Regions from separate parts of the Stenotrophomonas sp. STEN147 genome, predicted to be linked through region 2. Evidence: predicted binding sites of a transcription regulator. Region 2 holds the regulator's gene; the other holds the start of a gene.
The links. The regulator FliA, encoded in region 2, starts transcription of late flagellar genes. The targets are predictions, from matches to a motif close to TAAAGTTTNNCNNNCNNNGGCCGATAA.
Positions count from the first base shown of each region.

Region 1 (5,856 bases), on a different contig from region 2:
GGGCGCTGGAGTGCCCGACCGCGCGGGCCAGCGCCTGCGACAGCTCCGCGGACAGGTAGGGCTTGACCAGCAGCACACCCGACTGCATGGCCTGTGGCAGCTGCTCCGCCGACATGCCGGTCGCGAGCACGAAGGGCACGCCGCGGGCGGCCAGCGCCGCCGCGACCGGCTCACTGGTTTCCTGGTGGGCCAGGCGATAGTCCAGCAGCGCCACGTCCGGCGTGGTTTCTTCCAGCAGCCTCAGCGCTTCGCCGACGCTCGCAGCCAGCCCCACCACCTGTGCACCGGCCTGCACCAGTTGCATCTGCAGCAGGGCCGCGCTCATCTCGTCGTTCTCGACCACCAGTACCCGCAGGTCCTGCAACGCCGCCATCGATTCCCGCTCCTGTGCATATCACGCCGGCGCAGTATAGCGATCACGGGGGCAATGCCGGCAGATTCGGCCGCGATCGTCCCGCGCCGGGCAGCCCCTATGAAAGTGCGCTCGACCTCGGGTAAAATCACCCGCTGCCTGCCGGTGTGGCGGAATGGTATACGCAGCTGACTCAAAATCAGCCGGGGGCAACCCCATGAAGGTTCGAGTCCTTTCACCGGCACCATGCATCAAAGGCCAGGTCCACGACCTGGCCTTCTGCATTTCCGGCCCGTCACCTGCCTCGCCCCTCCCGCGCGGCGACCGCCCGGCGCCGCCACCGTGCGCGCCCCGGCTGACAACGTTGCCAGCGGATCCACGCCGCGGAATTCTTGCAAGGCGCACGCGCATCTGCCTATCGTGACTGGCCGTACCTGGGGGCGGGGGAATGCATGACGTTGCCGGCAGCACTGCTTTTTCTGGTCACGCATGCATTCGTCGTCGGCCTGGCAGGCCCTGGAGATCCGGTGGGTTCGTTCCTGATGTCGAGCGCCGCGCCGCTGCTGGCGGCCATGGCATGCGCGCGCCGTGCGCGTGACAGCCACGCCGCCTGCAAATGGCGGACCTTCGCTTTCGCCGTCAGCCTGTTTCCGGTCGCACTGCTGCCACTGCTGTTTCCCGGCATCACCGATGCCTGGCCGGCGCAGGTCGCACTGACATCGTTGATCCTGTACGTGTTCTATCGCATCCCGCTGACCTACGTGGCCGCCAGCGCCGACAGCAGGAACCGCCATGTCCGCAGCGTCGACCTGTCGATCATCTGCCTGCTCTGGCTGCTGTACTACACGCATGCGCAATCGACTGCGCAGCTGGATACCGCGCTGTGGACACATGGCCTGAACCCCATCAGCACCACGCAGAACAGCCTGCTGTTCAGCTTCGCGGTGATCCGCTACCTGGCCGAGGACAACGCAGATCGCCGCGACTTCTTCCGCACCCTCACCCTGTTCCTGCTCGGCTACTTCCTGATCGAACAGTACGTCAGCCGGTATCGGCCGCAGACCCCGGACGGCGGATGGGGAGATCTGCTCATCAGCGGCCTGTTCCTGCTGCTGGCGGTGATCGCCGGCAGTCCGCGGCGCAGGACCGCGCCGCCTGTACCGCGCAACCTGCGGCGTTTCGTCGAGGCCAGCGTGCCGTTGATGCTGCCGCTTCTGCTGATGCTGGTTGCATTGCTGATGGCGCGTACGAACCAGACGATGGCGACGGTGGGCTTCATCGGCGCCATGCTGGGCTATGCACTGCGCAGCGTGCTGAGCCAGGTGGACATCCAGCGCCAGCGCGACGAGCTGGCAGCGCTGGCCCGGCGTGACCCGCTGACCGGGCTGGGCAACCGCCGCAGTTTCGATGAATCGCTGCCGGGTGCCCAACGGCGCGCGCGGCGCCAGGGCCTGGGCCTGGCGGTGCTGATGATCGACATCGACCACTTCAAGCGCCTCAACGATACCTACGGGCACCCGGAGGGCGATCGCCGCCTGCAGGCGGTGGCCGCGATCATCGATGGCTGCCTGCAGCGCGGTGACGACCTGCTCGCCCGCTACGGCGGCGAGGAATTCATCGCTGCGCTGCCTTCCCCCGACGTGGCCCATGCAATGGCCATGGGCGAGCGCATCCGCCTGGCGGTCGAAGACGCCGCGCTGCCGTCCGGCCCGTCCAGCGTGACCGTCAGCATCGGCGTGGCATGGTTGGCTGCCGATGCTCGGCAGGACCCGGACAGCGTGGTCGAACGTGCCGACCAGGCCCTGTACCGGGCCAAGCGCGCGGGCCGCAACTGCGTCTGCGGCGACGCTTTGCCGGAACGTACAGCGACCCCTGCCCTGCGCGCCTAGACCACGCGCAGGGTCGGCACGCCATGCTGCAGGGCAGCGCCGCCCGCCGCCCCCTGCACACGGAATCCGGCGACGGTCTGCAGCAGGTGGGCCGACTGTTCTTCCATGCTGCGCGCCGCGGCAGACGCTTCCTCGACCAGCGCCGCGTTCTGCTGGGTTCCCTGGTCGATCAGGTCCACCGCGTGGTTCATCTGCTGGATGTCATCGCTCTGCTGCTGCGAGGCGCTGCTGATCTCGGTGACCAGGTCACTGACCCTGCGCACGTTGAGCACGATCTCGTCCATCGTGCGGCCAGCACTTTCCACCTGCGCAGTACCCGCACCGACATTGGCCACCGATGTGTCGATCAGCTGCTTGATCTCCTTGGCGGCGCTGGCCGAGCGCTGCGAAAGTTCGCGGATCTCGGTGGCGACGACCGCGAACCCACGGCCGTGCTCGCCGGCACGCGCCGCCTCCACGGCAGCGTTCAACGCCAGGATGTTGGTCTGGAATGCGATGCCGTCAATCACCCCGATGATGTCGACGATGCGACGCGAGGAGGCGTTGATCAAGGCCATCGTCGCCACCACCTCGTGCACCACGCTGCCGCCGCGCGCAGCCACCTCCGCTGCGCCGCCGGCCAGCTGGCTTGCCTGGCGCGCATTGGCCGCCGTGCGCTGCACCGTATCGGCCAGGCCCTTCATGGACACGGCGGTTTCTTCCAGCGAGGCCGCCTGCTGTTCGGTGCGCTGCGACAGGTCGCTGTTGCCCTGCGCGATTTCGGTCGCGCCGACCGCAATGGTATCGGCAGCGAACTTGATCTGGCCGATGATGCCCGCCATGGCTTCGACCAGCGCGTTGACGCCATCGCACAGCTCGGCGATGGGGCCACTCTTGTCGGCAATGGCGACGGTACGGGTCAGGTCGCCCTGCTTGGCCGCCGCCACGACCTCCCGGGTCTGCGCCACCGCACGCTGCATGGCCTGGTTCTCATGCACCTGCGCGGTGATGTCGGTAGCGTATTTGACGACCTTGAAGGGCCTGCCGTTGCCATCCAGGATGGGGTTGTAGGAGGCCTGGATCCAGATCTCGCGGCCGCCCTTGCCGAGCCGCCGGTACTGCCCGGCGTCGTACTCGCCGCGCCCGAGCTTTTCCCAGAACCGGCGGTACTCGAGGCTGCCGCGAAGCTCGGGCTCCACGAACAGCGCATGGTGTTGGCCGCGCACCTCTTCCAGGCTGTAGCCGGTGGCGGCGAGGAAGTTGGCGTTCGCCGAGAGAATGTGCCCGTCCAGGCTGAACTCGATCACCGCCTGCGACTTGTCGATGGCGGCAAGCTGCCCCGCCCAGTCCGCGGCCTGCAGCTTCTGCGCGGTGATGTCGGTCGCGAACTTGACGACCTTGAAGGGCCGGCCCTGCGGGTCCAGCACCGGGTTGTAGGACGCCTGGATCCAGATTTCGCGCCCGCCCTTGCCCAGCCGTCGGTACTGCCCGGCGTCGAACTCGCCACGTCCCAGCCGGGCCCAGAAGTCCCGATACTCGGCGCCGGACGCCTGATCGGGGTCGACGAACAGCGAATGATGCCTGCCCTGGATTTCGTCCAGACGATAACCCACCGCCTGCAGGAAGTTGTCGTTGGCCTGCAGGATGGTGCCATCCAGATCGAATTCGATCACCGCCTGCACGCGATGCAGTGCGGCCACCTGGGCGGCCAGTTCGGCGTGGCCGCGGTCGCTGTCGACACTGCCGGGCCGAGGCGGTCCCGCCAGCGCGCCCAGCAGGGAACGCCACGGCGACCAACGGGCGTGCAGCTCGGCTGACGCCTGTGCGCCTGCCGTAAGGCCTGGAGTGAGCATTGTCTGATCCTCGGTGTCCGGTAAGCGGTTGCGATCCGGCAGGCGGGATGCCCGACGGCGACATCAATTGCTTGGACTACAGGTGCCGGCAGGCACCTCTCGAGCAACGGGCAAGAACATCTGGGGGCGGGTGCGATCGGTATCCGGGAGCGGCGGAACACACTGCGCGGGCCGCCCGACGGGGCAGCCTGGGGTCCTGCAGCGGGTGACGGGAGCGGGATCCAGTGAGGTTATCGGCACCTCCGTTCCGGGCTTTAGGCCCCTCCGCAGCAGGCCCTGTCCAGCCCCCTCCCCCCCTGCAGCGCCTGACGGCGCCCGCGATGCAGCCTGCAACGAAAAGGTTGCCATGACCAACGGGGCTGTCGGCAAGGGGGTGGACAGGCAAGGATGCGCCCATCACGGACCGTCCATCGACACGGAGATCGCATGTTTTCACGCCTGGCTGCTCTTTTCGCCCTCGGCCTGTGCAGCAGCGGCGCGCTGGCCGCCGATGCAGGCTATCGGCCGAGTTTCAATCCCGCACAGCTCAAGGGCCCGCCCGCCGGCCGCGTCAACGAAGTGCTGGTGCTGGGCTCACCGCACCTGTCCGGCCTGCCCCCGACCTTCCAGCCGGCAATGCTGGAGCCGCTGCTGCAGCGCCTGCAGGCATGGCGGCCGACGGCGATCGCGGTGGAGAACCTGTCCGGACTGCAATGCGATTTCATGCGCCGCAATCCCGCCCGCTATGCCGAGAGCGTGGAAAGTTACTGCGTCGATCCTGCACCTGCCCAGGCCGCCACCGGTCTGGATGTTCCAGCGGCCAATGCCGAAGTCGATCGCGTGCTGGCGGCATGGCCCGCCACACCGACGCACGCACAGCGTCGCCGGCTGGCCGCACTGTTCCTGGCCGCAGGTGAGAACGGCTCTGCGCTGGTGCAGTGGCTGCGCCTGCCGCCGCAGGAGCGTCGCGCCGCAGACAGCCTGTCACCGCAACTGGTGCAGTTCCTCGACAAACGCGCCGTGCGACGCAACGAAGTCAGCCTGATCGCGGCCGAGCTTGCCGCACGCCTGGGCCTGGAACGCCTGTGGGCAGTCGATGACCACACCGCTGATTCGCCCACCCCTGCGGCACTGGAGAAGGCGGCTGGCGAAGCCATCATGAACGCCTGGAACAATCCCGCCAGCAAGGCACGACGGGCCGCCGATACGGCCCTGCACGCCGAACTCGGCAGCACGGATGGCCTGCTGGCGCTCTATCGGAACTACAACGCGCCCGACACCATCGCCCAGGTCTACAACAGCGATTTCGGCGCGGCCCTGGTCGAACCATCGCCAGAAGGCTTCGGCCGCAACTACGTCGGCTACTGGGAAACCCGCAACCTGCGCATGGTCGCCAACATGCGCGAGGTGCTGGGCCAGCACCCGGGCACCCGCATGCTGACCCTCGTCGGCGCCTCGCACAAGGGCTACTACGAGGCCTACCTCAACCAGATGCACGACGTGCGGCTGGTTGATGCCAACAGCGTGCTGGACTGAGCGCCAGGGCTAGCAGCGTGCCGGCGCATCCCCGCGCCGCGACCGCCACAGCAGCACGCAGGCGGCCACGATGGCACCCAGGGTCAGCATCAGCAGCACCACCACGCCGCCCTGCAGAGTGGGCAGCAGCGCCTGCGCCCGGGCATCGCCGTGCAGTTGCTCCAAACGCAGGCAGGCGGCTACCGCCAGCCACCAGCCGACCATTGCCGGCGCGAAGGCACGCAGGGCATCCGGGGTCCAGAAACGCATGTCGCTCTCCAACGGGGTG
Region 1 covers NZ_JBRRCG010000006.1:41,334-47,189, forward strand. The annotation lists gene ACVOKU_RS08340 (response regulator) at 1-373, opposite strand, end outside; tRNA gene ACVOKU_RS08345 (tRNA-Leu) at 514-599, shown strand; gene ACVOKU_RS08350 (GGDEF domain-containing protein) at 805-2,241, shown strand; gene ACVOKU_RS08355 (methyl-accepting chemotaxis protein) at 2,238-4,073, opposite strand; gene ACVOKU_RS08360 (DUF5694 domain-containing protein) at 4,500-5,588, shown strand; gene ACVOKU_RS08365 (hypothetical protein) at 5,598-5,837, opposite strand.
Region 1: a site for FliA is predicted at 4,304-4,330, ahead of ACVOKU_RS08355 (methyl-accepting chemotaxis protein). Genes of this name have one in related genera too.

Region 2 (5,856 bases):
GATCGATGCCGGCGCCATCGTCCTGCACCTCGATGCTGACGTAGTCGCCTTCCTGCTGGGCCGACAGACGCACGTGGCCCATGCGCGGCTTGCCCTGTGCTTCGCGCAGATCGGGCATCTCCACGCCGTGGTCGATGGCGTTGCGGACCAGGTGCACCAGCGGGTCGGCCAGGGCCTCGACCAGGTTGCGGTCAAGCTCGGTTTCGGCGCCGACCAGCTCCAGGTCCACTTCCTTCTTCAGCGAGCGGGCGACATCGCGGGCAACCTTGGGGAAGCGCGAGAACACCTTGCCGACCGGTTGCATGCGTGTGCGCATCACTGCCGACTGCAGGCGCGCGGTGGCGATGTCCAGGGTCGACACGGCGCGGTCCAGTTCCTCGTCGCGCAGGCGCGCACGCAGGGTCTTGAGCCGGTTGCGCGACAGCACCAGCTCGCCGATCAGGTTGACGATCGCATCCAGCCGCTTGGTATCCACGCGCACGGTGTGCTCGGCCTCGGCCACCGGCTTGTTGGCCGCGGGCTTGGCAGCGGCGGCCGCGGGGCGCGGTGCGGGCGGTGCAGGCGCAGGCGCCGGCGGAGCAGCCACGGGTTTCGCGCCGGGGGCGGCGCCGCCGTGCAGCTGGTCAAGCAGGGCTTCGAACTCATCCTCGCTGATCAGGCCATCGTCGGCCTTGGCCGGCGTCGCCACCGCGGTGGGGGCGTTGCTGCCGTGCAGCTGATCGAGCAGGGCCTCGAACTCGTCGTCGGTGATCAGGTCGCCGGCGGCGGGCGCGGTCGCTGCGGGCGCGGCGGCGGCCGGCGCAGCAGCGCCGTGCACGTCGAACTGGGCGATCAGGTCCGGTGGGGCATAGCCGGGTTCATTGCCGGAAGACACGGCATCCAGCATCGATTGCAGGTAGTCCAGTGATTGCTGTGCGGCATCGAAGTGATGCGGCTGCAGCACCGCCTGGCCAGCGCGGGCGGCGCCCAGTGCCTCTTCGGCGGCATGGCACAGCTCGACCATGGCGGTGATGCCGAGGAAGCCGGCGCCGCCCTTGAGCGTGTGATAGCCACGGAACACGGCGTTGAGCTGGTCGGCGTCCTGCGGCGCCTGTTCCAGCGACACCAGCTGTTCGCCGAGGCGATCCAGGATTTCCTGTGCCTCGATGATGAAATCGGCGGTGATGTCGTCGGATACCGCGCTCATGCTTACAGTCCCAGGTCCGACAACAGGTCGTCGGCGTCGTTCTGAGAGACCGCGTGGCGGTCCAGTCCCTTCAGTGCCGGCCCGGCCAGCGCCGGATCGGTGCGATGCTGCTCCGGTGGCAGGCCCAGCGCGCCAAAGCCTTCGTGCACGCGGCGGACGATGCCGACCACGCGACGGATGATCTGTCCGGTCAGGTCCTGATAGCTCTGGGTCAGGGCAATCTCGGTCAGGTTGTGGCGGATGCGCTCCAGCTGCGCATCCTGCCCCGGCTGCAGGCCTTCGGCGCGCAGCTGTTCGGTGAGGCTGCGGCACTCTTCGGCCAGGTCCAGAGTGCGGTGCGTGGCCTGTTCGGTCATCGCCACGACGTGGTCCAGGCGCGCGCAGGCGTCGTCCAGCTCGCCCGCCTCGCTGGGGACGGTCGGCAGTTCTCCCAAGGCCTGGCCCAGTTCGCGGGCCAGCCGCGACAGGCCGCTCATCATCGGCTGCGTGCGTGCAGCCACCAGGGCGTCGATGCGCTGGCGCCAACCGCTCTCGTCGCCGGATTCGAGCGCGTCGAGGGCTTCCTGCAGGCGCAGGGCGAGGGCGTTCTTGTCGACCGTGGCGTCCATCAGGCGCTGGCCGCCAGGCGTTCGAAGATCTTGCCCAGTTTCTCTTCCAGCGTCTGCGCGGTGAACGGCTTGATGATGTAGCCGTTCACGCCGCTCTGCGCCGCTTCGATGATCTGCTCGCGCTTGGCCTCGGCGGTGACCATCAGCACTGGCAGGGTCTTGAGCTTGGCATCGGCACGGATGGCCTTGAGCAGTTCGATGCCGGTCATCACCGGCATGTTCCAGTCGGTGACCACGAAGTCGAACGGTTGGCTCTGCAGCATCGACAGCGCGGCATGCCCGTCCTCGGCTTCGGCGGTGTTGGTGAAGCCCAGATCGCCCAGCAGATTCTTGACGATGCGACGCATGGTCGAGAAGTCGTCGACGATCAGGATGCGCATGTTCTTGTTCAAAGCGGAGTTCCTTTGTTGTTCAGTCGCCTGCGGTGGCCGTGGCCGCCGCGGGCATGTTCATTCTTCAAGCCCGGCATCCGCGGCCTCGAAGATCTTCAGCCGGCCGCGCAGGCGCAGCACGGCCTGGCCGTGGATCTGGCAGACGCGCGATTCACTCACGCCGAGCACCGCGCCGATCTCCTTCAGGTTCAGCTCCTGCTCGTAGTACAGCGAGAGCACCAGCTGTTCGCGTTCGGGCAGATGGCCGATGGCCTTGCCCAGTTCGCGGCCGAACTCGCCACGTTCCAGGACCTGCTGCGGTGTGGGTCCGCCCTGGGCGACGGTGTCCAGTTCGCCCTGGTCTTCGATGCGCGATTCCAGGCTGAGGACCTGGCCGCGCGAGGCGTCCTCCATCAGCCGCAGGTACTCGGGCAGTGGCATGTCCATGGCCGCCGCCACCTCGGTGGCACTGGCTGCACGGCCCGTGGTCTGCTCCAGGCGGCGGATGGTGGCGGCCGCATCGCGGGCACGCCGATGCACCGAGCGCGGTACCCAGTCGCCGCGGCGGATCTCGTCGATCATCGAACCGCGGATGCGGATCGAGGCATAGGTCTCGAACGAGGCACCCTGGTCGGCGTCGTAGCTGCGCGAGGCTTCGATCAGGCCCATCATGCCGGCCTGGATCAGGTCGTCCACTTCGACGCTGGCCGGCAGGCGTGCGGCCAGGTGATGGGCGATGCGCCGCACCAGGTCCGAGTGCTGGGCGATGACCTCGGTCGCCGCCGAGCGCTGGACTTCCCTGTACTGGGCCGCGCCTTTCATGCTGCCACCCCGCGTTGCTTGAGGATGCGCTCGAGGAAGAATTCAACGCCACCGCGTGGCTCGGTGGGGGCCTGCCAGCGGGCGGTGCGACGGGCGATCTCGGTGATCGCCAGGGCCGACGGGCTGGATGGATAGGCCTTGACCACCGGCTGCTGGCGCTGCACCGACAGGCGCAGCCAGTCATCCTGCGGCACGCAGCCCAGGTAGTTCAGCGAGACATCGGCAAGGAACTTCTCGCAGACCCGGGTCAGCTTTTCATACAGCACGCGGCCCTCGTTGGGGTCGCGCACCATGTTGGCCACCACCTGGATGCGGTCCACGCCGCGCTCGCGCGACAGCACCTTGATCAGTGCGTAGGCGTCTGTGATCGAGGCCGGTTCGTCGCAGACCACGACAACCGTGTCCTGTGCGGCCTGGCAGAAGGTCAGCACGCCGTCGGTGATGCCGGCGGCGGTGTCCACCACCATGATGTCCAGCTCGCGTTCCAGTTCGGAGAACACGTTCACCAGGCCGATGTGCTCGGCCGGGGCCAGCTCGGCCATGTGCCGCCGACCGGACGCGGCCGGCACCACCAGCACGCCGTTCGGACCTTCGACGATCACGTCTTCCAGCGAGCAGCGGCCGGCGACCAGATCCGCCAGGGTGTGGGTGGGATTCAGGCCCAGGATCACGTCGATGTTGGCCAGGCCCAGGTCGGCGTCGAGCAGCAGCGTGCGCTTGCCCATGCCGGCCAGCGCCACGGCCAGGTTGGCCGAGACGTTGGTCTTGCCGACGCCGCCCTTGCCGCCGGTCACGGCGATGGTGCGCACAGGGCCGAGCGGCTCGCTGCGGGTGGCCGACAGCGGGAAGGTCTTGGTCAGCTTGGCGTACTCACGCGACGGCATGGTTCAACTCCGGGTTGCAGGGCATATCGGCCGCTCGGCGCAAATCTTCAAGGCGAAGTACAAGATTGGCCGCGCTGGCCCGGTGCAGGTCGTCCGGAACGTCCTGGCCATCGGTCACCCAGGTGATCGGCAGCGCGTGGTCTACCGCCACTGACAGGGCGTTGCCGAAGCGGCCGGTCTCATCCAGCTTGCTCAGTACCAGGCCCTGCAGGTTGGCCGCGCCGAAGCGGCGCACCACCTCGTCCATGTCGCCAAAGCTGGTATTGGCCGGCAGCACCAGCAGAGTGCGGACCTGGCGGGCGGCACGCAGCCACTGCAGCTGCGCGGTCAGGGCGCGGTCGCGCGGGCCCAGGCCGGCGGTATCGATCAGCACCAGCTTGTAGTCCTTCAGCCGCTCCAGCAGCTGGTCCAGGTCGGTACCGCTGTTGGCTTCATGCACCGCGATGCCGAGCTGGCGGCCATAGCCGTACAGCTGCTCGCGGGCACCGATGCGCAGTGTGTCGGTGGTGACCAGGGCCACGTCGCGCGGCGCGTGTTTTTCGGCGAAGCGCGAGGCGAGCTTGGCGATGGTGGTGGTCTTGCCGGCCCCGGTTGGACCGACCAGAGCGATCACGCCGCCTTCTTCCAGCGGATCGACCGGCGCGATCGGCAGCCTGCGCGAGATCAGGCCCAGCATCAGCCCGCGGCCGCGGTGGGCTTCGGTTTCCAGCGGTATCTGCATGGCCACATCGCGGGCCAGCCCGGCATCGAATCCGTACTCGTCCATCAGGTCCAGGGCGGTCGCCCGCACCGGGCAGCCGCGCAGGCGCTCGTCGGTGAAGCGGTTCATCTCGCGCTCGATGACCTGGCGCATGCCGGCCACTTCGTGGCGCAGCTGGCGGATCTCGGCATCGTCCTGTGCAACCACCGTCAGTACCGGTGCCGGGGCAAGGAGCGGGGCCGGCGCCGGCGCGGTTTCCGCTTCGGCGGCCGCGATGGGGGCGGGCGTGGTCTCGGCGACGTCCTGCGCGTACGGCGGTTCGGGGTGCACGGCCTCGGCCTGCGCAGTGGCCGCAGCGGTGATCGGCAGCGGCGGCGGCAGCACTGCCGGCGCGGGGGATTCGTGATGCTCGTCCAGCGGCGGGTCGATCAGGAAACGGGCGCGGTTGGCGGGCGCCGGGGCGGGAGCCGCGACGGCGCTCGCGAACGGCGCGAAGATCTGCTCCGGCAGTGCCGGATCGTTGACGGTGGCACGCGCCAGGGTGGCAGCGAAGCCGGAACTGCCGCGGGTGGGCACGATCTCGTCCGCACTGTCCAGGGTGCGGCCGGTGGCACCGACGGCCGCGCGGGCGAGGGCGGCCACGGCCGATGTGGTGGCCGTCACCGGCTGCTGGGCCGGTGTCGCGGAGCGGCGACGGGTGACCGCGGCGATCACTGCATCCGCAGCGGTGCGCGGTTTCGGCGGCGGCGGAGCCACGTCGCGCCGCGAGGCTTCCAGCGCGCGTTGCACCGCGCTCTCGTCATAGTTGGCTGCGGCGACGATCTCGACGCCTTCCTCGATCCGGCGGTTGGACAGGATCACAGCATCGGGACCATGTTCCTTGCGCACCAGGTTCATGGCCGAGCGCATGTCGGCGGCGACGAATCGTTTGATTTTCATGCTGAGGTCACGGGACGGGGACGGCGGGGGGGTGGTGGGAGAACGCGGGTGGTCGGTGGTCTGCACGGAACGGGTTCCCCTTGGCATCTGTCTGTTGCGGTGGTTCGAAGGTGGTGTCTGTTTTCTGACGCATCGGTGGGCGGCGTCAGCTGATCGTTCCGACCAGCTTCAGGCGCTTGTCCTCCGGCACTTCGCTGTACGCCAGTACCGACAGCGACGGAACGCTGTGACGGACCAGGCGTGCCAGCGCGGCACGTACCGGGCCGGGAACCAGCACGACCGCGGGCTCGTTGCGGGCTTCCTGCTTGCTGACACATTCGGCCAGACTCTGATGCAGTCGCTCGGC
Region 2 covers NZ_JBRRCG010000002.1:16,913-22,768, forward strand. The annotation lists gene ACVOKU_RS02935 (chemotaxis protein CheA) at 1-1,186, opposite strand, end outside; gene ACVOKU_RS02940 (protein phosphatase CheZ) at 1,189-1,794, opposite strand; gene cheY (chemotaxis response regulator CheY) at 1,794-2,186, opposite strand; gene ACVOKU_RS02950 (RNA polymerase sigma factor FliA) at 2,244-2,987, opposite strand; gene ACVOKU_RS02955 (MinD/ParA family ATP-binding protein) at 2,984-3,871, opposite strand; gene flhF (flagellar biosynthesis GTPase FlhF) at 3,858-5,510, opposite strand; gene flhA (flagellar biosynthesis protein FlhA) at 5,656-5,856, opposite strand, start outside.